4 regions of the Bacillus sp. JJ1609 genome follow, and region 3 is predicted to be linked to each of the others. Evidence: predicted binding sites of a transcription regulator. Region 3 holds the regulator's gene; each other region holds the start of a gene.
What was found. The regulator LexA, encoded in region 3, represses DNA repair genes until DNA is damaged. The targets are predictions, from matches to a motif close to CGAACATATGTTCG.

Region 1: a site for LexA is predicted at 1,726-1,739, ahead of V7654_RS01880 (YqzH family protein). Genes of this name have one in related genera too.
Region 2: a site for LexA is predicted at 3,897-3,910, ahead of pcrA (DNA helicase PcrA). Genes of this name have one in related genera too.
Region 4: a site for LexA is predicted at 3,093-3,106, ahead of uvrB (excinuclease ABC subunit UvrB). Genes of this name have one in related genera too.

What each region holds. Positions count from the first base shown of each region.
Region 1 is NZ_JBALSS010000003.1:11,142-17,284, reverse strand. Features, by position in the region: gene V7654_RS01890 (YolD-like family protein) at 15-353, opposite strand; gene V7654_RS01885 (DinB/UmuC family translesion DNA polymerase) at 378-1,637, opposite strand; gene V7654_RS01880 (YqzH family protein) at 1,876-2,067, shown strand; gene V7654_RS01875 (DUF4179 domain-containing protein) at 2,101-3,435, opposite strand; gene V7654_RS01870 (sigma-70 family RNA polymerase sigma factor) at 3,428-3,949, opposite strand; gene V7654_RS01865 (SDR family NAD(P)-dependent oxidoreductase) at 4,112-4,903, opposite strand; gene V7654_RS01860 (MBL fold metallo-hydrolase) at 4,915-5,880, opposite strand.
Region 2 is NZ_JBALSS010000006.1:17,374-23,516, forward strand. Features, by position in the region: gene V7654_RS04745 (adenine deaminase C-terminal domain-containing protein) at 1-1,319, shown strand, start outside; gene V7654_RS04750 (DUF3048 domain-containing protein) at 1,383-2,426, shown strand; gene V7654_RS04755 (YerC/YecD family TrpR-related protein) at 2,501-2,818, shown strand; gene V7654_RS04760 (heptaprenylglyceryl phosphate synthase) at 3,090-3,779, shown strand; gene pcrA (DNA helicase PcrA) at 3,912-6,143, shown strand, end outside.
Region 3 is NZ_JBALSS010000007.1:125,887-132,029, forward strand. Features, by position in the region: gene tkt (transketolase) at 1-579, opposite strand, end outside; gene V7654_RS08415 (DUF896 domain-containing protein) at 819-1,052, opposite strand; gene V7654_RS08420 (YneB family resolvase-like protein) at 1,114-1,776, opposite strand; gene yneA (cell division suppressor protein YneA) at 1,804-2,121, opposite strand; gene lexA (transcriptional repressor LexA) at 2,275-2,898, shown strand; gene V7654_RS08435 (DUF3934 family protein) at 3,020-3,166, opposite strand; gene V7654_RS08440 (ATP-dependent DNA helicase) at 3,722-5,650, opposite strand; gene V7654_RS23910 (GNAT family N-acetyltransferase) at 5,925-6,080, shown strand.
Region 4 is NZ_JBALSS010000005.1:50,691-56,833, reverse strand. Features, by position in the region: gene uvrA (excinuclease ABC subunit UvrA) at 1-885, opposite strand, end outside; gene uvrB (excinuclease ABC subunit UvrB) at 893-2,872, opposite strand; gene V7654_RS03945 (CsbA family protein) at 3,265-3,498, opposite strand; gene V7654_RS03940 (EAL and HDOD domain-containing protein) at 3,649-4,896, opposite strand; gene V7654_RS03935 (GNAT family N-acetyltransferase) at 5,259-5,666, opposite strand; gene V7654_RS03930 (HAD family hydrolase) at 5,653-6,143, opposite strand, start outside.

The DNA.
Region 1 (6,143 bases), on a different contig from region 3:
GAATTCTCTCTTGGTCACCATTCATCCGCATGCCGGACATCGGCAATGGCTGAAAGCTGAATGCGATGGATTTCTTCGAATTTGTCCACGATATGAAGTTTCTGGCCGAGTTCATTCCAGTAATGGATTTTCCCAATCACCAGTTCATACTTCCGCTGACGATAATAGGCGATGCTGACCGGACGGTTATATTCCATCGCTTCCAGGATGGTTTCATTCAATTGTTCGAGCTGCTGTTCATCCAGCTGTTTTTCTTTTTCATATTCGTCTTCCTGCGCCCAGTCCCGCAACAGCTTTACATGTTCAGGAAGCATCATGGACGTCCATTTAATTCTTCCTCGGTCACGAATCATAAAATCTCCTCCCCACTATCATTATTAGCCTTTATGCCCTCCGACCAACGCGGCACGATGTCTTGCTGTACCAGCCGTAGTATAAGAAACAGCCCTTAGCAACGCTGCCGAGCCATATCGGCTGCGAATCCGGTCCATCACATAGCCAAGCTCCTTCTTCTTCCATCCGTTCTTCTCAAATAAGCTCAATTGAAATTCGCTGTCAACAACGAGGTTTCCAAGTGAAATCGCAATGCTGCGCACCGTTTTTCCTGTATAGTTCTCAGCAAATAGCTCAAGGCATACGCGATACAGTTCCATCGTGACATTCGTAGGTTCTTCTATCGTCCTTGAACGGTGGAAGCCTCCGCCAAATTCATCCTGGCTGTAGCCAATCCCAAAGCTGATTGTCCGTCCTGCTTTCCCATGGTTCCTTGCCCGGCGTGCCACTTCCTCGCACATTTCAAGAATGACATGCTTGATTTCCTCTTCCTCTTTATAATCTCGAAGCAATATCTGGCTTTTTCCAAAGCTGACCTGCCCTTCCATGATCGGGGCACCGATATCCGAAAAATCAATTCCCCAGGCATGCCAGTAAAGCTGGTTGCCCATAATACCGAATTTTTTCTCCAATTTTTCAAGGTCATAGCGTGCAAGCTGACCGACTGTGAAAATCCCCATGCCGTTCAGCGTTTTTTCGACACGGCGGCCTATTCCCCACATTTCGCGAAGCGGTGAGACATTCCACAGCTTTGTCTGTACGTCTTCATATGTCCACTCGGCAATTCCCTTCTTCTTCGCGTCAAGGTCAAGGCATAATTTTGACATCAGCATGTTCGGGCCAATCCCGATTGCGCAAGGAAGCTGGAACTCGCGCTCGATATCATCTTTGATTTTTTTTGCTATTGAGGAAGCGTCTCCCCAAAGCTTTGAAGCTCCATCTACTTTTATAAAGCTTTCGTCGACACTGTAGGTATGGATCGCTTCCTTTGGGACATAGCGATTGAATACACGGGAGATTTCAGTGGAAATTCTCAGGTACGTTGACATTTGGGGATCAACGACAATAATTCGCGGATCATCGGGAATTTCAAACTTTCGCGATCCGGTTTTAATGCCAAAGTCCTTTTTCAAACGGGGCGAGGCTGCCAGGACGACGCTTCCCGGACGGTCGAGGTTCCCGACTACAGCCAGGTAGCATTCAAGAGGATCAAGGTCGAGCATGACCGCGGAACAACTGGCATAGAAGCTTTTCATATCAACACAAAGAATTTTGTTTTGCGGCATTTCGCTGTAATCGACCATTTTCTGTGTCTCTCCTTTCTGCTTAGTTTATGTTTCGTTCCTAATAAAAGGAACGTTTGTTCTGTTTCATTATACCCATAATATTAAGCGAATATGCGTTCGGTTTCAATGGGGAATTTCCGGCGGAATGACTTAATTAAGGTTTATTTGGGGGGGCATGCCAGAGCTGGACAATTTTACAGGAGGCTGTTTTCGGCTGGCAGTTGAGAGTATAATCAGGATGAGAGGTGCTAATGTTATGGATGAAAAACTCATACGCAAAATGGTTCAGAAGTGCTTCGTACAGTATCGGCATGATGATTCACTGCCGTTTGGCGAAGTGGAATTCGAAGAAATATATAAGAAGATTACCGAGCTGAAAAACCAGGAACCTGAAGCGGACTTGCATGATATCATCAATGATGCGGTTTATGAATTTTTGGCTACATAAAAAGGCTGCCCCAGTGCAGGGACAGCCTTCAATTCATTTTACTTTAATATTGGCATCACCTTTAACCTTCGTAGGATAATCGGTTATTTGCAAAGTGATCAGTCCTGGGGCGGCATCTTCCCCAAAATAAGGAAGCAGGATTTGCTGTTCTGCCACGCCGTCGGTGGTCCACATTGATTGGCCGCTGCCAATTTGCTTTCCTTCTGAGTCAATCGCGTTTTGAAATGGAGTAACTCCCCGTTCTCCAAGATAAGTGAATTTCAAATCCTCGCCTTCTCTTTCCACTCTCAGAAGACGACCGTCGCGTGGTCTTTCGATAATCTTAAGCTGATCAGGGTCGACAACAACTGTCAGTTGATCCTTATCGAGGGCCCTGATTGAACTGAATCTCAAATAAAGCTCTCTTGGATTTTTAAAGAAATTACTCTGGAGATAGATTTCCTGCTTATAATCACTAATATGGGAAGCACTGATTCCATTTGCGATTGTTGCCCATTCCTCGCCGCTTTCATCAACGATACGAAGGTCTTCGATCGCGAAAATCTGCTTAGTGTTTTTCTCATCAAAATGAACAGTAACACCAATCCTTGTTGGATAAATCGATACCTTTTCAACTGTTACCTTCTGGCCTTCAAAACTGACCGTTTTATTTACCTCAATGATTTCTCTCTTATCCTTGTAGGCTTCCTTATCAATTGAGAAAGGAAGAACCCATGTATCAGCAAGTTTATTACGCAGCTCTCCAGTTTCCGTTCTCCCTTCAGCAAGCTGGAAGCTCAACTTCATATTTTCAGGAGCGACCTTTCCATAAAAGTAATAGGTCATTTCCTGAACAGTCTCCCCTTCTTTTTGTAAATCAATTGGTCCCACAGAGAAAGAGGAGCTTAATTCCAATTTCTTTCCTTTGTCATCGGTAAGCTGGATGTTATCAATCGCAATTTCCTTGTGACCAGCAGAAGAATCAATCTTATAAAACAGCACCATCATCTGTTCATCAACAATCGCTGAATCCAAGGTGATTTTCAGGCCCTCATGTTCATCTGATACGCCGATTTTCTGGGCAAAGTCATTTTCGATTGCTGCCGTCAAGCCTTTGTCAAAACGGACTAACTCTACAATCTTCTCCATTCCAGGAATCGAGGTAACATAGGAGGCGAAGGTTTCTGATGTCCTGAGCAAGGCTGTAAAAGCAAAAATCAGGATGGCGGCAGATGCTAACGTCCTCATTAGCAGCAGATTTTTCTTTTCCTTTCTTTTCCCTTTGCTGATTCCTGCTGAAATCGCTTGATCCAACTGGAATTCAGGGATGTCGATATTCTCGAGTGCAGCGTGCGCCTGAGTTAACTTATTTTCCTCAGCATTAAGCATAGCCCAATTCCCCCTTCTCCCCGAGCTGTCCGCGGAGCTCCTTCAGCCCTTTATTAAGCCATGTCTTCACAGTGCCTTCAGGACAATCAAGAATATCGGCAATTTCCTTGATTTTAAAATCATGCACATACTTCAGTTCAATGACCTGCCTCATTTTTGGTTCAAGCTTGCCAATGACTTCCTCTACCTCCAGCCAGTTTGACTGGTGTTCCGCCCCCATCAGGCTGATAAGGTCATCGCTAACGAGAATCCGTTTCCGCTTCTTCAATTCATCATTGCAGTAGTTTAACAAGATCCTCGTAATCCAGGTTGTAAAATATTGCGGCTCCTTTACCTTTCGGATGGAGCTGAACGCCCTGTATGTGACCTCCTGCAGCGCCTCAACCGCGTCGTCGCTATTCCTTAAGTAACTCAGGGCGATCCGGTAAAGGCGGATTTTATGAAGCTGCATCAGCTCATAAAATGCCGCTTCATCACCTTTTTTCGCCTTAAGGACTAAATCTTGAAGCTCCAATGTGTCTCCCCCTTACACTGTATCTACCTATTAGACATGGAAGCTAGAAAAAAGTTTTACATTTTTTAAAAAAATCTTTTAAATACCTGCAGATAGCAAAATTGCTTGGTATAGGGCTCAAAATAAAAACCGCCACAAAAACACGGCGGTTTCGAAAGGTTGTTATTTTTTGTTGAAAGCCTTCCTGCCAATGCGCTCAAAGGCGCGTGGGAAAAGCGCATAAAAAATGCTGCCTGCATTCATCCAGCGCGGGAGATTGATTTCCCTGGTCTTTGTCAGCATCCGGTCCACGACTTGTTTTGCGACATAGTCAGGCTTTAACATGAACGCTTTAACATTCTTGACATACGTACCCTGCTTATCGGCAATAGTAAAGAAATTTGTTTCGATTGGCCCAGGATTGACTGACGTCACATACACATTGTCATCGGCCACCTCCATGCGCAGGCTGTTCGTATAGCCAAGGACAGCATGTTTCGTTGCCGAATAGACACTCGATTTTGGGGTGGCTATCTTGCCTGCCTGCGATGCGATGTTGATGATATGACCGCTCCTCTGCATCTTCATGCCTGGCAGAACCATGGATGTGCAAGCCATCAAACCAACGACATTCACGTCGAACATCGCTTTGATTTCGTCGATCTTTGCTTCGTGGGCGAGGTCAAAAATCCCGAAACCAGCATTATTGACCAAAATGTCCGCGTGCTTTATTTCGTCAATGACCTTAGTGAAAACAGTCCGAATTGCGTCGGTATCAGACACGTCCAATTGATGGACAAATACTTTGACTGAGTGGGTTAATTCCAATTCTTTTTTCATTAATTCTAATTTTTCAATGCCCCTTGCAAGGAGCACAAGATTCGCTCCCCGTTCTGCGCAAAGCCTGGCAATCTCAGCACCGATTCCTCCTGAAGCTCCAGTAATGATAATATTCTTTCCTGTTAACGATGGCACAAAAATTCACCTCATTTAGCTGTGTAAAAGAAGGCTGTTCCTTCTTCCCTGACATTAATTTCATCAAGGGACTGTAAATAATCTATCTGCCCAACTGTTTCAGAAATAGTCAAATTCAACTCACGTTCATAAACCGAAGGAAATAACAGTGTACATATTTGAAACACAGAAAGTTCCTTGCCTTCGAGCATTTTCTTCACCTGCATGGCCCTGTCATGCTGTTTGGCAAGCCTTTTTTCTATTAATGTGTGCAATTCTGTTATCTCCGCTCCATGCCCAGTGTATACAAGTCCTATCGGATACTTCAGCAGTTTTTTTAGCGAAGCATTATATTGCACGAGCGGTTTGGGCCGCTCTGAATCGCCTGGAAGCGGCGGCTCAAGCAAAGGGTTGGGCGAGATGCCCGCAAGGATTGTATCTCCTGCAATCATGACCCCATCCTTCTCACGTAAAAGGACGATATGACTCTGCGCATGTCCTGGAGTCTCAATTACTCGCCATCCTGGGAGAGCAGGAGGAACGTCATCCTCCACCAGGGTCCCCGATAGCGATCGGTCACACGAAAACACTAAAGTCTTTTTCATGACTTTAAGGGATGGCAGAAAATATTGCTCGGGAATGCCAAATTGCACAAATAGCTTTTCATAAAATTTCTTATGTATACTTTGGAACTCAGGAGTCCTGTTGATCCATCTTTCATTAAGCGGGTGGCCGTAAACTTCAAGTTCATCTGGCATAAAATCAAGTAATCCAACATGGTCTGGATGGTCGTGTGTGAGGATGACCTGCTCTATATCTTCTGGAGTAAGCTTAAGCTCCGCCAGCTGGGATTTGAAGGACTCCCATGAATCCGAGGTTTTTGTACCAGCATCGACTAGCGTCAGCCTGTCTCCTTTTATTAGGTAAGCATTTACGTCACCTACTGGAAAAGGCGTCGGCAACGTAAGTTTAGCAATTCCATTTTTCCATTCTGCCATTTCATTTCACCTCAAAAATTATATTTATATAAGGTAAACAACCTATTTGTTTAAAAATTCGTATGTAAGTATTCATATTTATAAGACTTAGCATTTTTTCAATATAAAAATAAGTTTACCTTTAAAGCTGCCAATTGTCATTATTCTACAAACTATTTTTCAGAAAAAACTAAAAATTATATAATTTCCTCTTGACTTTAGGGTTGTCCTTCTTGCATAATCACTATTAAATTTCATGAACTTTAAAAAGCACTTGAGCAAGA
Region 2 (6,143 bases), on a different contig from region 3:
ATTGGTGGTGCCGGTTTGATGCACAGACGGAAATCCAGCATGAGGAAGATGTGTTTTCAAACAGCAATGTCCGGGCCTGGCTTGAGCATGAGAATGTCGTGCAGGGGGGCGAGCTGACCTGCTGGCCGAAGCTGATGAACGGGGATGACATGATTCTTCACTGGATGCAGGAAACAAAGCGTCTTCATAAGAAAATCGAAGGGCATTTTCCGGGCGCTTCTGAAAAAACGCTCGCAAAAATGATGCTTTTTGGGGCGGATTGTGATCATGAAGCAATGACTGGCGAGGAAGTCAGGAGGAGGCTGATGCAGGGCTATATGGTGAGCTTAAGGCATTCTTCTATCCGTCCTGACCTGCCAAAGCTGCTGGATGAAATCCATGAGCTGGATATTGCGGTTTATGACCGTTTTATGATGACGACAGACGGGGCGTCTACTGCTTTTTATGAAAATGGTGTTATTGACGAGTTGATCAGGATTGCGATTGAAAAGGGCGTTCCCGTTATTGATGCTTACAATATGGCGACAATCAATGTGGCTCGATATTACAATTTTGAGCATCTGCATGGGAACATTGCGACAGGCCGGATTGCGAACATCAACATTTTAAGTGATGAGCTTGAACCTACTCCGGTTTCAGTGCTGGCAAAGGGTCAGTGGGTGAAGCGTAACGGAGAGGCAATCGAAGTGACAAGCGAACTGGATTGGTCCGAATTAGGGTTTGATCCGTTAAAAATTGATTGGGAGCTGACGCTTGATGACATGCAATTCTCGATGCCATTTGGCATTAAAATGGAGAATTCGGTCATTACAAAACCATATTCAATTTCAATCGATGTGTCTGGAGATGAATTAGCCTCAAGTCATGATGAGTGCTTTTTCATGCTGATTGACCGGAATGGCGAGTGGCGGATCAATACGATTTTAAAAGGCTTTGCGACTGAATTGCAGGGACTTGCGAGTTCTTTCTCCAATACAGGTGACATTATCCTGATTGGCAACAGCAAGCAGGATATGATGGCTGCTTTTAACCGGATGAAGGAGCTTGGCGGCGGAATTGTTGCCTGCGAGGATGGAGTGCCTGTAAGGGAAATTCCGTTAAGACTGCAGGGTATCATGTCCAGCCATCCAGTAGGGGAGCTGATGGCGGAAGAAAAGAAGCTGCTGGAATATCTGAAGGAAAAGGGCTATAAGTTTGCGGACCCGATTTATTCATTATTGTTCTTCTCATCGACGCATTTGCCGTATATCCGAATCACGCAGCGGGGCATCTATGACGTCATGAAAAAAACGGTACTCTTTCCAACGATAATGCGTTAAAATGTAAAAGTACATCAAGACATTTACAGCCATGAGAACAGGGAGTTCACAGGGGTGGCGAGAATGATGAAAAAATGGATCGCTGTAACTGCGGCTATGATGATCCTTCTAGCCGGGTGCAGCAGTAAAGAGACAAAGACAGATAAAGATGCAGCGGAACAACATAAAGAAAAAGAAGTTGAAGACGTTGTCAAAGAAGCAGAGAAGCTTCCATATCAATTCCCGCTGACGGGAATTGGCACAAAAGAGGAGCCAGCCGGCAGAGCTATTGCGGTGGTGGTCAATAACCATCCGAAAGCAAGACCGCAGTCGGGTCTTAATAAAGCGGATCTCATCTATGAGGTTTTGGCTGAAGGGGAAGTAACAAGGCTGATTGCGATTTACCAAAGTGAACACCCTGAGAAGGTTGGACCCATCCGAAGTGCGAGGGAGTATTTTATCGACCTGGCTTTAGGATATGACAGCTTTTTTGTAGCCCATGGCTATAGTCCTGAAGCGAAGGAAATGCTCGATCGCGGGGACATCGACAACATCAACGGCATCCAGTATGACGGTTCTCTTTTTAAGAGGGCAAGCTTTCGCAAGGCCCCGCACAATTCATATATCACATATGAGAATATGATAAAAGGTGCTGAAAAAAGAGACTACGATATGGATGCGGCACCGGCTTCTGCTGCTTTTTTAAGCAAGGAAGAATTCGATGGGCTTGAAGGTGCAGCAGCCAAGGATATCATGGTATCCTACGGAACGCCAGCATTCGATTTGATTTATGAATACGATGCTGAAGCCGGGAAGTATCATCGTTTTTCAGGAAATGAAGAAACGGCTGATCTCGATTCAAAAGAACCGGTGCTGATTGATAATCTTCTCGTAGTGCAAATGAATCACAACATCGTAGATTCAGCTGGCCGCAGGGAGATTGATTTGGAATCAGGCGGTACTGGTTATCTGTTCCAAAAAGGCAAAGTCAATGAGATACAATGGAAAAATGAAGCTGGCAGGATTATTCCTTATAAGGATGGGGAAAAAGCTGGTTTCGTTCCCGGGAAAACATGGATTAACATCGTCCCATCAATCAGCGATGTCTCATTCGACTCTGAACAATAAGGCGATGTTCGCGGAGTAAAAACAAAGCGGAAACAGCCAAAATAAAAATAAGAGAATATAAGGGGTATGACTATATGCAAATTGATAAATTAAGAGGTAAAGAATTAGATCAACTTTTCAAGGCGATTTTATCGCTAAAAGATCTCGACGAAGCGTATCGCTTCTTTGATGATTTGGCGACAGTGAACGAAATCCAGTCACTGGCACAGCGCCTCGAAGTTGCCCGCATGCTTCGCGAGGGCAAGACCTACCATAAAATCGAGACAGAAACAGGTGCAAGCACAGCAACGATCTCCAGGGTCAAGCGCTGCTTGAACTATGGCAACGACGCTTATGAATTGGCATTGGACAGATTGAAAGAAGAAGAGAACGCAGCGAAGGAACAGGCTTAGGTCCTGGGATTTAAAAACTGAACAATTGCAGGAACCGAGGTCCAGTGTGGCTTCGGTTTTTTGGTTTGTGTAAGAGATGGCTAGTTAGGAATATATCGAAAAGTTAGGAAAAAACGACGGAAAGTTAGGAATAAAACGCGAAAGTTAGAATAAAAGTTCTTCTCCTATTTAATCTGTTAAATTGCCCCATTAACCTGATGTTTCCTTTTTGTCTGGAGAGAACAAATGCTATAATGGTGGAATGGAAATATAGAATGGGGGCAATTCAAGGATGTACGATGTTCGCGAGTGGCGACATGTGTTTAAACTCGATCCAAATAAAGAAATAACTGATGAAGAACTTGATAGAATCTGCGAGTCTGGAACCGACGCGATCATGGTAGGAGGGACCGATGGTGTCACTCTTGAAGGAGTCCTTGATTTAATGTCCCGAGTCCGCCGTTACACGGTTCCATGCATTCTCGAAGTTTCGACTATCGATTCTATCACACCGGGATTCGATTTTTACTTTATCCCGACGGTGCTCAACAGCGGCAATCCGCAGTGGATTACCGGGATGCATCACGAAGCAGTGAAGGAATACGGCGATTTGATGGATTGGGATGAGGTTATGATGGAAGGCTATTGCATCCTGAATCCAGAATGCAAGGCTGCAAGGCTCACCGATGCCAAGACAGAATTGGATATTGAAGACGTTAGAGCCTATGCGATGATGGCCGAAAAGATGTTCAACCTGCCAATCTTCTATTTAGAATACAGCGGCACATATGGCGACCCAGAGCTCGTCAAAGCAGCAAAAGACGCACTGGAAAAGACCGTTCTCTTTTACGGAGGCGGAATCGAAACAGCACAGCAGGCAGCCGAAATGGCCGCCCACGCCGACGTAATCGTCGTAGGAAATGTAGTCTACAGCAACCTCGAAGAAGCACTCAAAACAGTAGCAGCCACTTCAGTACGTTAAAGCGCTGGGGGTCAGACCCCCGGTGCGGTGATGCGGTGAAGTAGTGGGGGTCTGACCCCCAGTGAGGTAGTGCGTTAATGTGTGTGATTGTCTACTAGGTGTTTTTGATATAAGATAAGAACAAATGTTTGTATGGTGGTGAGGAATGTGCAATTTTTGACGGATAAATTATTGAATGGTTTGAACCCGGAGCAGCAGAAGGCTGTCAAGACATTGGACGGGCCATTATTGTTGATGGCTGGTGCGGGCAGTGGTAAGACGAGAGTATTGACTCACAGGATTGGGTATTTAATGGTGGAAAAAGGGGTAAATCCTTATAACATCCTTGCGATTACGTTTACGAATAAAGCAGCGCGCGAAATGCGCGAGAGAATCCAAAAGATGATGGGAGGCGCGGCAGACGATATCTGGATTTCGACGTTCCACTCGATGTGTGTTCGTATTTTGCGAAGAGACATCGATCGTCTTGGCTTCAACCGCAACTTCACGATTCTTGATACGACTGACCAGCAGTCTGTTATCAAATCGATTTTGAAAGACAAGAACATGGATCCGAAGAAATTCGATCCGCGTGCGATTCTTGGAACGATCAGCTCAGCGAAAAACGAATTGATCACCCCAGAGGAATACGCGAAAACAGCTGGCGATTACTTCTCACAGAAGGTCAGCGATGTGTATGAAGAGTATCAGCGCAGGCTGCGCAAAAACCAGGCTCTCGATTTCGATGACCTGATCATGACAACGATAACGTTATTCATGCGTGTACCTGAAGTGCTTGAATTCTATCAGCGCAAGTTCCAGTATATCCATGTCGATGAGTATCAGGATACGAACAGGGCGCAATATATGCTTGTAAAATTACTGGCCCAGCGTTTTCAGAATCTTTGCGTTGTCGGTGACTCTGATCAGTCAATTTATCGCTGGCGCGGAGCTGATATTGCTAACATCCTTTCATTCGAAAAGGATTACCCGAATGCGTCTGTTATTTTACTAGAGCAAAACTACCGTTCTACAAAGAAGATTCTTTTAGCGGCTAATATGGTGATCCAGAACAATATGAACCGTAAGCCGAAGAACCTTTGGACGGAAAACGCTGAAGGAAACAAAATTATGTACTATCGCGCGGACAGCGAACAGGGTGAAGCCCAGTTTGTCATCGGCAGAATTCAGGAGCTCCTGAGGAACGGCCGCAAGCTGTCTGACATTGCAATTTTATACAGAACGAACGCCCAGTCGCGTGTAATCGAGGAATCATTCCTGAAGTCAAATATTGATTACAACATTGTCGGCGGCATCAAGTTCTATGACAGAAAAGAAATCAAGGATGTCCTTGCGTACCTTCGTTTGATTTCAAACCCTGATGATGATATCAGTCTGCAGAGGGTCATCAATGTGCCGAAGCGCGCGATCGGCTCAACTTCGATTGATAAAATCGCCAACTTCGCAACGATGCACGATATGTCCATGTATCAGGCGCTTGAGACGATTGAAATGATCGGTCTCAGCCCGAAAGCCGAAAAAGCAGCGATTGAGTTCCGCAATCTGATCAGGAACTATACTCATCAGCAGGAGTATCTGTCTGTTACCGAGCTTGTTGAGGAAGTCCTTGATAAATCTGGTTACCGTGAAATGCTTAAGGCTGAAAAATCAATTGAAAGCCAGAGCCGACTTGAGAACTTGGATGAATTTTTAACTGTTACAAAGAGCTTTGAAGAAAGCAGTGAAGATAAAACCCTAGTCGCGTTCCTGACAGACTTGGCGCTGGTCGCTGATATTGATCGTCTTGATGATGACGGACAAAAGAAGACGGATGTTGTCACCCTGATGACGCTCCACTCAGCAAAAGGCCTTGAATTCCCAGTCGTTTTCTTGATCGGGATGGAAGAGGGAGTATTCCCGCACAGCCGCTCATTGATGGAAGAGATGGAGATGGAGGAAGAACGCCGTCTTGCATATGTGGGAATTACACGTGCTGAGGAAGAGTTGTTCATTACGAATGCCCAGATGCGTACCTTGTTTGGACGTACGAATATGAATCCAGAATCAAGGTTCATCAAGGAAATCCCGGCTGAATTGGTCGAGGACGCTGCTCCGAAACCAAAGAGAGCAGCGCCATTAAGCGGCGGCAGACCAGCAGCAAGACCGGCAATCCCGCAGCGAGGTGCTGTTGCCCGTCCAGTCGCAGCAACAAGCGGCGGCGAGGAAATCGGCTGGAAGGTTGGAGACAAAGCGCAGCACGGCAAGTGGGGAACAGGCACAGTTGTCAGTGTAAAAGGTTCTGGCGAAGGATTGGAGCTGGATATCGCGTTCCCAAGCCCAACAGGAATCAAACGACTGCTGGCAAAATTTGCACCGATTACAAAA
Region 3 (6,143 bases):
TCCGTCCAGTGAAATGTCGTTCGAATCATACATAACGACCAATCTGCCTAATTTGAGGTGAGCTGCAAGAGAAGCTGCCTCTGCTGATACACCTTCCATTAAGTCTCCATCGCCGCAAATGCTATATGTATAGTGGTCAACGATGTTATAGTTGTCCTTATTGTAAACAGCTGCAAGGTGGCGTTCAGCCATTGCCATACCTACTGCCATAGCAACCCCTTGTCCTAGTGGACCTGTAGTAGCATCGATTCCTGCTGTGTGGCCAAATTCAGGGTGGCCTGGAGTTTTGCTGCCCCACTGGCGGAATTGCTTAATGTCATCCATTGAAAGGTCATAACCTGCAAGGTGCAACAAGCTGTATAACAACATTGATCCATGACCTGCAGATAATACAAAACGGTCACGGTTAAACCATTCAGGATTTTTAGGGTTGATGTTCATGTAACGAGTCCAAAGCGTGTATGCCATCGGAGCTGCTCCCATTGGCATGCCAGGGTGTCCGGAATTCGCCTTTTCAATTGCGTCAATCGATAAAGTACGAATTGAATCAATTGAAAGCATATCAATTTTATTAAACATTAAATACATCCTTTCTATAAGTACTGGCTACAATCTTAATATTATAGCGAGAATAATTATTATACAACAAATTGTGCCTGAAGGAGACAGAAAAGGCCGTATAGTTATTTATTTTGACACAAATGCCTTAAAGTTATGTAACAGAATCCACGCAGTTACGCTGTTTTAAGTACTGTTCCAACTCACTTTAGAAACAGAAAAAGGATACAAACATTATGTATCCCTTTGTATGAACTCTATTAATGAAGCTTATTTTTGTTTTGAAATTCTTTTAGCTTACCAGGAGTAACATCATTCCCAGCTGGATCCACAATGGTTACACCTTTTAATGTATTAAGCATGGAAGAACGGAAGGATTGCAGATATTCTGCTCGAAGCTTCGTTTGTTCCTTTGCCTCTTCCTCAGTCAACTTTGATGCTTTTGCTTTTCGTGCCAATTCATTAATTCTGGCAATTTTATCACTAGATAGCATTGGTAAAGCTCCTTTGTAAAAAAGTTACGTTAAAAGTCATGTTACTAGAATCAGGGGATTTTTACAAGAAAGGAGTTTCCTCATCCTTTGTCTCTATGTATTCTAGATATCTGCGATTAACTGTTGCTTTTGAAACATTGAACCCAAAGCCTCTTAATGTTGCAGCAATCTCGGCAAAAGTAAGACCATTATTCCTGAGCTTGACAATCTCTTCGATTGGCATATCTTTCCGTTCTCTCCCAGAATGGTCACCTTGATTTTTCAAGTTCCGCTGAGGCTTATATCCGTGCTCAATAGCCCGCTGCATCCCTCTTTTGATTTTGATATTGTGGATCTTTCTTTGATATTCTTCGACCATGCTCACAATTTGAAGCACCATCGAATCTGATTCTGAAAGCTGAAGCTCACCATTGTGCGAAATACTGTAAAGCTTGATTTTTTCTTTTAAAATGCAGTGGAGAATTGCGACCTTAGCATTTCCTCTGCCAAGACGTGTTTCATCCTGAATCAACAGTGCTCCGATTGTTTTATCTTTAATTAGGTCGAGGAGTTCCAATATACCTTCTCTTTCAAGATCGTATCCGCTTGCCTGCTCCTTAATGATTCTCTGAACCTCGAAGCCGTAGCTGCCAGCAAGGCGGATTAATTCCTCCTCCTGCCTCGCCAGTGAGGTTTCCTGTGTTTCTTTTGTCGTACTTACGCGGCAATAAATAATTGCTTTCATGATGTCACCTTATTCGCTTTGCTTATTTTATCTTTCTGCGCCGGCAATCTGTGTCGGCTCTACTTGTTCAGCCATCACGGGGATGACAAGTTCATCGCCAGGAAAAATCACCTCGCCGGCTATTCCATTTTTTTTCTGTACCCAGCTAACGAACTCGTTTTCTGAAAGATTATGTTCATTTGCATATGTTTCGGCAATCTCCCATAATGATTGCCCTTCTTCTATAGTAACAGTTATGTATGCATCGTCTGAAATATTTAAATGAGCTTTCGCCACTAACGAAAAAATCAAGCTGACAGCAAGCAGGATGATTGCATATGAATAGTTTTCCCAAAGTTTTTTCATGTTCAGCACCTCTTTGCGAATGTATGTTCGTTCATTTGATTTCATTATAAAACGAACATTTGTTTCGTGTCAACTAAATATTCGAACTTATGTTTGTATCTCGATAGAGGACATGGTATAATAAGGACAAGAAAATATACGAGGTGCGTGAATATGACGAAGTTATCGAAACGGCAACAAGACATATTTGAGTTCATTAAAGGTGAAGTCAAGAAAAAAGGATATCCACCATCCGTACGCGAAATTGGCGAAGCGGTTGGCCTTGCCTCCAGCTCCACTGTCCATGGACATTTAGCTAGACTAGAAAGCAAGGGCTTGATCAGACGCGATCCTACAAAGCCGCGCGCAATCGAAATCCTTGAAATAGAAGAAGATAGCCGTATCCCTAAATATAATGTTGTCAACGTACCTGTCGTTGGTAAAGTAACTGCGGGTATGCCGATTACGGCAATCGAAAATGTCGAAGAGTACTTCCCTCTTCCTGATCGTCTCGTCCCTCATGATGAGCAAGTGTTCATGCTTGAAATCATGGGAGACAGTATGATTGAAGCGGGAATCCTTGATGGTGATTATGTCATCGTTAAGCAGCAGAAAACGGCCAACAATGGTGATATCGTTGTTGCGATGACAGAAGAAGACGAAGCAACAGTTAAGCGTTTCTTCAAGGAAAAGGATTATTTCAGGCTCCAGCCAGAAAATTCATCCATGGATCCTATTATCCTCCGCAACGTTTCGATTCTGGGCAAAGTGATCGGAGTATACCGTCATATGCATTAAAAAAAAGCAAGCGGCTTTCCGCTTGCTTTTTTACATATGAATCTATTAAATAAGATGTTTTACTGATTATGGAACCTTCAGATTCTCTATAAACCATCTCCATTACGGACTAGCCCCTTTATTATTCTTCTGTTTTATCCTGGTGTTTCACACCTTTACTCTTATAAGGCTTGGCACTTTTAGCCTTATTCGCGCTTGATTGCCATCTGTTCCATCCTTTTTTACCTGTACCTCGACCTGTTCCGCCTTTACTCTTCGCTTTACTCATGTTTATCAACTCCGTTCATTTATAAATACAACCATATTGTTAACCATTTTAATTGATGAAACACATTTAGAATGGAAAGATACAGTTCTAAACTATTTCGTGATTATCTTTGTGTATCTAATTTATACTACCCCTTATCTAGGAGAGTAGCACATTTTACCATTTACAGGGCAGAACCCCTAGCATGTTGTCCATTATCTCATAAGATAATGTATCAACAAGGGAAGGAGTTGAAAAAAATGGGATGCAACAGAAATAACAACGATGTTTCTAATGTTTTTTTCCCTAACAGGGACAGGGATAGGGACCGTAATCAAGTGAGAGCAACTATTGACTTTGATGATCTTTGCCGCGCAGTGCGCCGTTGTATTATCGAAGACTTAGAAGGTGCTCAGGATGATAGAGATGATCGTGATCGTGATCGCGATCGTGATGATCGTAATCGCCACCACAGAAAATGTGGATGCTGGTTCTAATTTAAATCCACACCTAATTCGCTAAAAAGAATCCCGGAGGTATTTATCTTCCGGGAGTCTTTTTCATCTTTAATATTTTCTAGTACCATTTTACATTCTGAACAGGGAGAACTTTTACGATGTCATTTAAATAGGCTTCCTTTTGCCCAGCAGTTAACCACAGATGTACAATTCCGGAATCCTGGCTGCTCCTAATCAAACGGCCCATTCCCTGCCTTAAACGCAGCAGCATATATGGCAGGTCAATCTCTACAGTTGCGTTATTGGCATGCTTTCGTTTCGCCTGGAAAACAGGATCATGAGGAGGGAACGGCAAGGAAGAAATAATCACCTGGATTAATGATTCACCTGGAACGTCCAATCCTTCCCATAAACTATAAGAACATAGTACTGTTGTATGCTCGCTTTGGAAGGCCTTTACGGTTTCACTAATTTCTCTGTCTCCCTCAAAAAGTATGGCAAATGGCCATTTTTGAATATCTGCCCATGCCCTAAAGCGTTCCATTTCCTGAGAGGATGAAAATAACACAAGAGATTTTCCGTTTTGGCTTAATAAGTCGGCCCCAATCTGCTCCCATTTATTCGTTTCATCTGTCTGGATGTGTCCCGCCATCTTCATCTGCTCTTCATAATCAAACGGAGACGCCACTGTAAAGGAAGAAAACTGTTCAATACCAAGGCTTTTAGCAATATAACTAAAGTCGCCAGCCTGGGATAATGTAGCTGAAGAAAAAACAAAAGGAATATTTTGTGAAAAGACTTCCTTCTTCAAAATTTCTTCAACTAATCGAGGCATAATAACCAATGATGTTTGAACCTCATTCTCCTCAAGCCAGAAGATCCCTTCATCATTTTTAAGGAAAATTCCTAAACCATAAGCAAAGAACTCCAAATACTCTTCCATGATTTTCAAATGGTAATCATCGATGACGAATAATTCAGCATCAAAAACAAGCTGATCCATCAAATCACTTACCTTTTTCTCAAGGGTTTCAGCTGTTTTCCTGATACTAGCAAGGAGCGGAACTTCTTTTCGATTAGATCCTACAACCGCTACTGAGTTATCAACAAGCAGGTCGAACCATGCATCATGAAGCTCTAAAATATCCTCGATTAAATAAAGCGACTCTTCCCTAACATCCTGATGCATATATCCTGTTAGGACCGTCGTCAGCGTTTGTGAGTTAAAACGATAAGTAAGCCCTTTTTGCGCTGCAAATTCAAGCAGGTGGCCTTCATCAAAAATGACGGTGCTCGCTTCAGGGAGAAGCGGCATTTGCCCTTCCCTTTTGCGGGACTCTTTCGTCCAGACATGTTCCATATAAAAGTCATGGGAACATATGATTAAATCACCAGCATGACGGTAGTGATCACGGTTCAAGGTTTGGCCGCAGCGGTGGCGCCATTCACAAGTGGAGCATTGCTGGAGCGGATCCCATGCCATCATGGACCATTTTTCATTGGATACCCATGGATATTCTTTGCGGTCACCATAACGGCTGAAAGAGTTCATGGATATGCCTTCATCAAAGATGAAATCCGGCAGCTGGTCATGAACATCGAGAATCTCTTTTTCATTCGTTGTATTTGAAAGATTGTCGAGCTTCTTTACACAGACATAATTTTCTCGGGCCTTTGCTAATCGGACATCCACATTCAGGCCAAGTGCTTTCTCAAGCTTTTCAATATCTCCGCCTTCTTTTACAAGCTGCTCAATAAGTGTTTCATCCGAACATGAAATAATGGCCGGTTTTCTCATATAACGGGCATAAAGGATGGCATATATTAGATATACAAATGTTTTGCCAGTTCCCACTCCCGCTTCCGCAAAAATGATTCCCTTATTTTTAAAAGCCTGCTCCACCTGGAAGGCCATATATATCTGTTCGTCACGCAGTTCATAGCCTTTTTCAGGCAAAATATCATAAAATACATCACCAATATAATCACCTAATAAATCAAAAAAGGTATCGTCCTTGGTAATGGTAAATGGAAGTGTGTTTGTCATGCATTCTTCTCCTCAAAAATTACGCATTTTCGTTCTTGGCACAAAAAAGCCAACTTTTATCATAACAGAAAAATAAACTTACGCGCAAAAGATAAAGCAAAATTTATCTATTTTAAAAAATCTTCGATTCTATATATGGAATATACTGCTAAAATGAATGTAGATTATTTCTTATGAAATTACGGAGATAACGAAAGAAATAGGTATAAGGTACGTAGAAGAAATCCAGACCCAATAACTAGTTTGTGAGTAATTCACTATTACCTAAAACAATATCAATACAGGATATCAAAATAAAGGCATTGGCTCCGTACTAGTAACCAGAGGTTTGGAAGCTTGTAGAGAATCAGGTTATCATCAAATTTTGTACTTGGTCATCCTAACTTTCACCCTCGATTCGGATTCGCCTCTTCCAAAGCTTTTGGAATAAATCCCCCTTTCCCCGTGCCAGATGAGGTATTTATGGGACTTGAACTCGAAAGCGGTTCATTAT
Region 4 (6,143 bases), on a different contig from region 3:
AGGAACGACGAGTTCAACATCCACTTCAAGCTTAGCACCTAGTCCATCACATTCTGGACAAGCTCCAAAAGGACTATTGAAGGAGAACATCCTTGGCTCAAGCTCACCGATTGAAAAACCGCAAATCGGGCAGGCATGATTCTCGCTGAACATCAATTCTTCTTCACCGATAACATCGATCAGTACATTGCCTTCACCAAGCTTAAGAGCAGCTTCCATGGAGTCGGCAAGACGTGCAGCGATGCCTTCCTTGACAACAATGCGGTCGATGACGACTTCAATGGAGTGTTTTTTGTTCTTTTCCAGCTCAATATCTTCTCCAAGGTCAAACATTTCCCCGTCGACACGGACACGGACATAGCCTTGTTTTTTTACATCTTCAAGAACCTTGGCATGTGTACCCTTCCTGCCAGAAACAAGCGGTGCAAGGATTTGCAGCTTTGTTCTTTCCGGATATTCGAGTACACGGTCGACCATCTGCTCGATCGTCTGGGACGAAATTTCAATATTATGCACAGGGCAGACTGGACGTCCAACCCTTGCAAATAATAATCGTAAATAATCGTAGATTTCCGTCACTGTTCCAACCGTGGAACGAGGATTCCGGCTCGTCGTTTTCTGGTCAATTGAAATCGCAGGAGACAATCCTTCGATTGAATCGACATCAGGCTTGTCCATCTGTCCAAGAAATTGGCGCGCATATGCCGATAATGACTCGACATAACGGCGCTGTCCTTCGGCATAGATGGTATCGAAGGCCAGTGAGGACTTCCCTGAACCGGAAAGTCCTGTCAGCACCACAAGCTTATCTCTCGGAATGGTGACATCTATATTTTTCAAGTTATGGGCTCTGGCGCCTTTAACTATCAATTTATCCATAGCCATTTTATCGTCATCCTTCCGCTTTTAACTCAAGAATGAGGTCACGCAGCTCGGCCGCTCGTTCGAAGTTGAGTGACTTCGCCGCTTCCTTCATTTCCTTTTCCATATTTAAAATCACTTGTTCGCGATCTTTCTTTGACAGCTTCTTCAAACCCTCTGCCGGGTTGTATTCTTCCTGATCTTCGGCAGCAATGGTCGCACGAATTACATCGCGGATCTCCTTCTGGATCGTCTGCGGTGTGATACCATGCTTCGCATTATACTCTTCCTGGATCGCACGGCGGCGCTTCGTTTCGCTGATGGCCAATTCCATTGAGTTCGTCATCTTATCTGCATACATGATGACATGTCCGCGCTCGTTCCTCGCTGCACGGCCAATCGTCTGGATGAGCGACCTTTCGGAACGGAGGAAGCCTTCTTTATCTGCATCAAGGATTGCCACAAGCGATACTTCAGGAATATCTATTCCTTCCCTTAGTAGGTTGATCCCGATGAGCACATCATACTTGCCTAGCCGCAGCTCGCGGATAATCTCAATTCTTTCAAGTGTCTTAACCTCGGAATGAAGGTACTGCACTTTTATGCCGATTTCCTTAAGATAATCAGTCAGGTCCTCAGACATTTTTTTAGTTAAAGTGGTAATCAATACCCGTTCATTCCGTTTTGCTCTTTCATGGATCTCTCCAATCAAGTCATCAATCTGTCCCTCGATCGGCCTTACATCAATCGTCGGGTCAAGCAACCCTGTCGGACGGATGATCTGCTGGACCATTTCAGGTGTGTGCTCTAATTCATATGGACCAGGGGTAGCGGAGACGAAAACAGCATTATGAACATGTTTCTCAAATTCAGGGAACGTCAGCGGGCGGTTATCCATTGCCGATGGCAGACGGAAACCATGATCCACAAGAACCTGCTTACGAGCCTGGTCACCATTAAACATTCCCCTTATTTGCGGCAATGTAACATGCGACTCATCTACTACAATCAAAAAATCTTCCGGGAAGTAGTCGATCAAAGTATATGGTGTTGCTCCAGCCGGCCTTAATGTCAGGTGGCGTGAGTAGTTTTCAATCCCAGAGCAAAAACCCATTTCACGCATCATTTCAAGGTCATACCTTGTCCGTTGCTCAAGCCTCTGGGCTTCTAGCAGTTTTTCCTCGGCGCGAAGTACTTCAAGTCGTTCTTCGAGTTCTTTTTCAATATTCTCGATGGCGATTCTCAATTTTTCCTCACGAGTGACGAAGTGGGATGCCGGGAAGATTGCTACATGATCACGTTCACCGATTATTTCACCAGTCAATGCATCAACCTCACGGATCCGGTCGATTTCATCTCCGAAAAACTCAATCCGCATGCAATGCTCATCGCGAGATACCGGGAAAATTTCCACAACATCACCGCGGACGCGAAAAGTCCCGCGCTTGAAATCGATGTCATTCCGTTCATACTGGACATCAACAAGGCGGTGCAATAGCTTGTTCCGCTCAATTTCCATGCCAGTTCTCAGCGAAACGACCATGTCACGGTATTCTTCAGGATTACCGAGACCATAGATGCAGGATACACTGGCGATGATGATGACATCTTTTCGTTCAAACAAGGAAGATGTCGCAGAGTGGCGCAGCTTATCAATTTCATCGTTAATGCTGGCATCCTTTTCAATGAATGTATCGGTCTGAGGCACGTACGCCTCTGGCTGGTAATAATCATAGTAGCTGACAAAGTACTCAACAGCATTGTTCGGGAAAAACTCCTTGAACTCACTGTAAAGCTGTCCTGCCAGCGTTTTATTATGGGCAATCACAAGCGTCGGCTTGTTGATCTCCTTGATCACATTTGAAATCGTGAACGTCTTACCTGTACCGGTAGCCCCTAGAAGCGTCTGGTGCTTCTTATTTTCGCGAATGCCTTGTACCAGTTCTACAATCGCCGCAGGCTGGTCTCCCTGCGGGGAATATTTCGAGACTAATTCAAATTGGTCCTTCACAGAAAAGCCTCCTGTAATTTTAATTTCATTTTGGCTCTTTTCGTAAACTTTATTGCTTTAACTAGTAAAAATCGGATTTTGAATTTTTACTAGTTCTAAACACATTCTTGGTTCAGACACCATTTCAAAAAGAGCCTTCATCTATAATCAGTTTTCCTAAGCTGTCAAAAAGTCATATCCTCATTCTACCACAAAGCAGGTAAAACAAACCAATAAAAAGCGAACAAACATTCGAAAAAAATATTTTTCATTTGCAGAATTATGGAGAAGTAGCCCGGATTATCGTTAATCAAATGTTTGATTGAATATCCCTCAAACCTTTTGCCATAAGAAAAAGCCTGCCGAACAAGATTCGACAGGCTCTCTATGTGCTTTTAAAAAATTTACCGCAATCACTGCCGCTTCTTGTTCTGCTTCATCATCAGGTTTGCCAAATAAAAGCCTAACGTAAGCGAAAAAGCATCAACGACAATCAACAGAAATGAATCTGTGTATCCTTTATAAACAGAAGCAGCGATCAAGGCAACGGTTAACACCAGCGCAAGGATATGATTATAGGCAACCCTGGTGAAAAAAACGACCATGAATCCAGGAAGAATAAGAGCGGACAAATATTTTAGCACCACAATGAACACCTCATTCAAACAATTTAACGAACAAAAAAATCTTCTATTTATGAATATAGCTGTTTTAGCAGCAGGTTACAAGAAACATCTGCAAACAAAAAGAGCATGCCAAGATAAGGGACTCTCTGCATACTCTCTATCCTATTCCATTTACACGCTAACTTCACTCAAGACTTTGGTTGCCCAGTCACTAGCCTCACCATACAGACGGAAAAGTTCTTCTAAATGCATAGAGGTCGGATTGAACTTTAGCTCCGCACCTTCGTGGAAGGCAAGTTCAATATCCTTTAAGAATTGAAGCATCATATATTCATCGTTCTTTTCACCTGATAGGGCATTCTTCAGCTCATTGCTCAAAGGCAGGTCCTCAAGAAGCTCATCCATCGGGTGATGCAGCAATGAATCCATCAGCGAGAACATTCCGAGCAGGAAATACTTTGATGACAATACCTCTCTGCCAACCTTTCTGCCAATCAATTCACCCAGCTTCCCACGTTTCAGCGAAAGCTCAATTATTTCCCGTTCCTTTGAACCACCGTCAGCGCCGCCTCTGTCTGCTCCTCTTATTGCCAAAACATAAATCCATTTCTTGATTTCATTGAGCCCCAACAAAATAATCGCCTGCTTAATCGAAGAAACTTCATTTCTCGGACGGAACACAGGATTATTAATCAGCCGGAGCAATTTATAGGATAATGATATATCTTTTTCAATGACATCCTTGATTTTTTCAAGATCAGGTTCGGGGCACTCTATTTCTTTTAATATTTGAAAATAAGAATGATAATAGGATGGTATATCGTAACTATTCAAAATCACTGGCTTGCTGAAATAAAATCCCTGAAAGTATTCAAACCCATCTTCTTTTGCCTCATGGTATTCTGAAATCGTTTCCACTTTTTCCGCCAGAAATTTGATATTCCTTCCTGTTATAAACCTGAGCATTTCTTGTCTGTCAGAGCGGTTGGTTGTCCTGAAATCAATCTTGATGATATCCACATAATCCAATAATTCAACGGTCAGATCATTCCACTGTGAAACGAAAAAATCATCAAGAGCGATTATATAACCATGCGCCTTTAATTCCTTACAAATAGCAAGAATTTCTTCATTTATTTCAACTGTCTCAAGAATTTCCACCACGATGGATAAGGGGTTGAAGTATGCAGGCACGCCCAGCTTCAATAATTTCTCTGTAAAATTAATAAAACATGGCTTACCATTAGACAATTCCTTAATTCCAATATTCAAGAAACTGTTCACGATGACATCAGTGGTAGCCTGATCTCCATTTGTGTGCTGATAATTATTGACAGTGCTGCTTCTGTAAAGCAGTTCATAAGCAACAGTGTTTTCGTTCATATCAAAAATGGGCTGCCTTGCAACATATATATCCACAATGTATTCCTCCCGAAGCACTTAAGAAAAACCAAATATGTAAATATTAAACAACGACTTTGTAGGAAAAATATACTATTAATTTACAAGTATTACAAGAGGATTTGTGAATTACCAAATTTTATGATACTTCACAATTTTAAAGGCTCATAGATTGCAAATGACCCCAATAAGCGATAGGAGCATCCTTTGTATCTTAGTTACCAGACCAGGATCCCTCCATGCTAAAGAACCATTTTCCACAAGAGCATCACTGTTTTCAGAAATCACATTCCTATGGTATTAGTCATCATTATCCTATGGTATTAGTCATCATTAATAGTCCTATTTTTTGAGAAGCTTACGAACTTACATTTGCCGCTTCAATATTTTCGATACATCCCATGAGATTCAGGGTATGTATAAGAAAACCCAAATTGTTCATAAAGTTTATTTGCCGGGTCATCGGCTATCAAGCTGACATACGAGCCCGGATACGTATTTTGCTCAAGATAGGACATCAATTCCTTCATTACCAGCTTTCCAAGTCCCTTTCCTTGCTGATCCGGTTTGACCGCGATGTCGACGATTTGAAAAAAGGCTCCTCCATCACCGATGATCCTTCCCATCGCCACTAAAATAGAGCCACTAAAAATGGTCACGGCAAAGAGTGAATTCTTTAGACCAACGCTTGCAGCTTCCATGGATTTACTGCTTAAGCCAGCTTCGAGACGCAGATCCAGATATTCTTCAGGAGTTGGCGCAATATGCATAATTTCAAAATCCTTCATTTACTGCTGCTCCTTTCAAGTTTTGAACGATGGCTACTATTTCATATAAATCATTGATGGTAAAATCGGCCGCAGCCTCCATCCAATATTCATCACGCTTCCAGATTCCAAGCATTCCTGCATCCCTGGCGGCTTTGATATCATTCTCCGGATGATCTCCTACAAATATACTTTCCTCTGCTGAAACAGAGAGATGGTCCAGCCCCATTTGAAAAATCAACGGGTCAGGTTTTCTTAAGCCCACCTCTTCAGATATCAGAATGGTGTTAAAGTAATCCGCAATCCCTAGCGCTTTCAGGTTATCTCTCTGGAATTGTCTTTTCCCATTGGAAATCAAGCCGAGCTTTATGCCCATCTGACGCAGGGTTTCTAGAACCTTCCGAACGTTTCGGAAGGGCACGCATGCATGTTTAAAGTTATTAAGGTAGTCCTCCAGTAGTACTTCCCAGGTTAAACTCGTTATTTTCATTTCCTGTA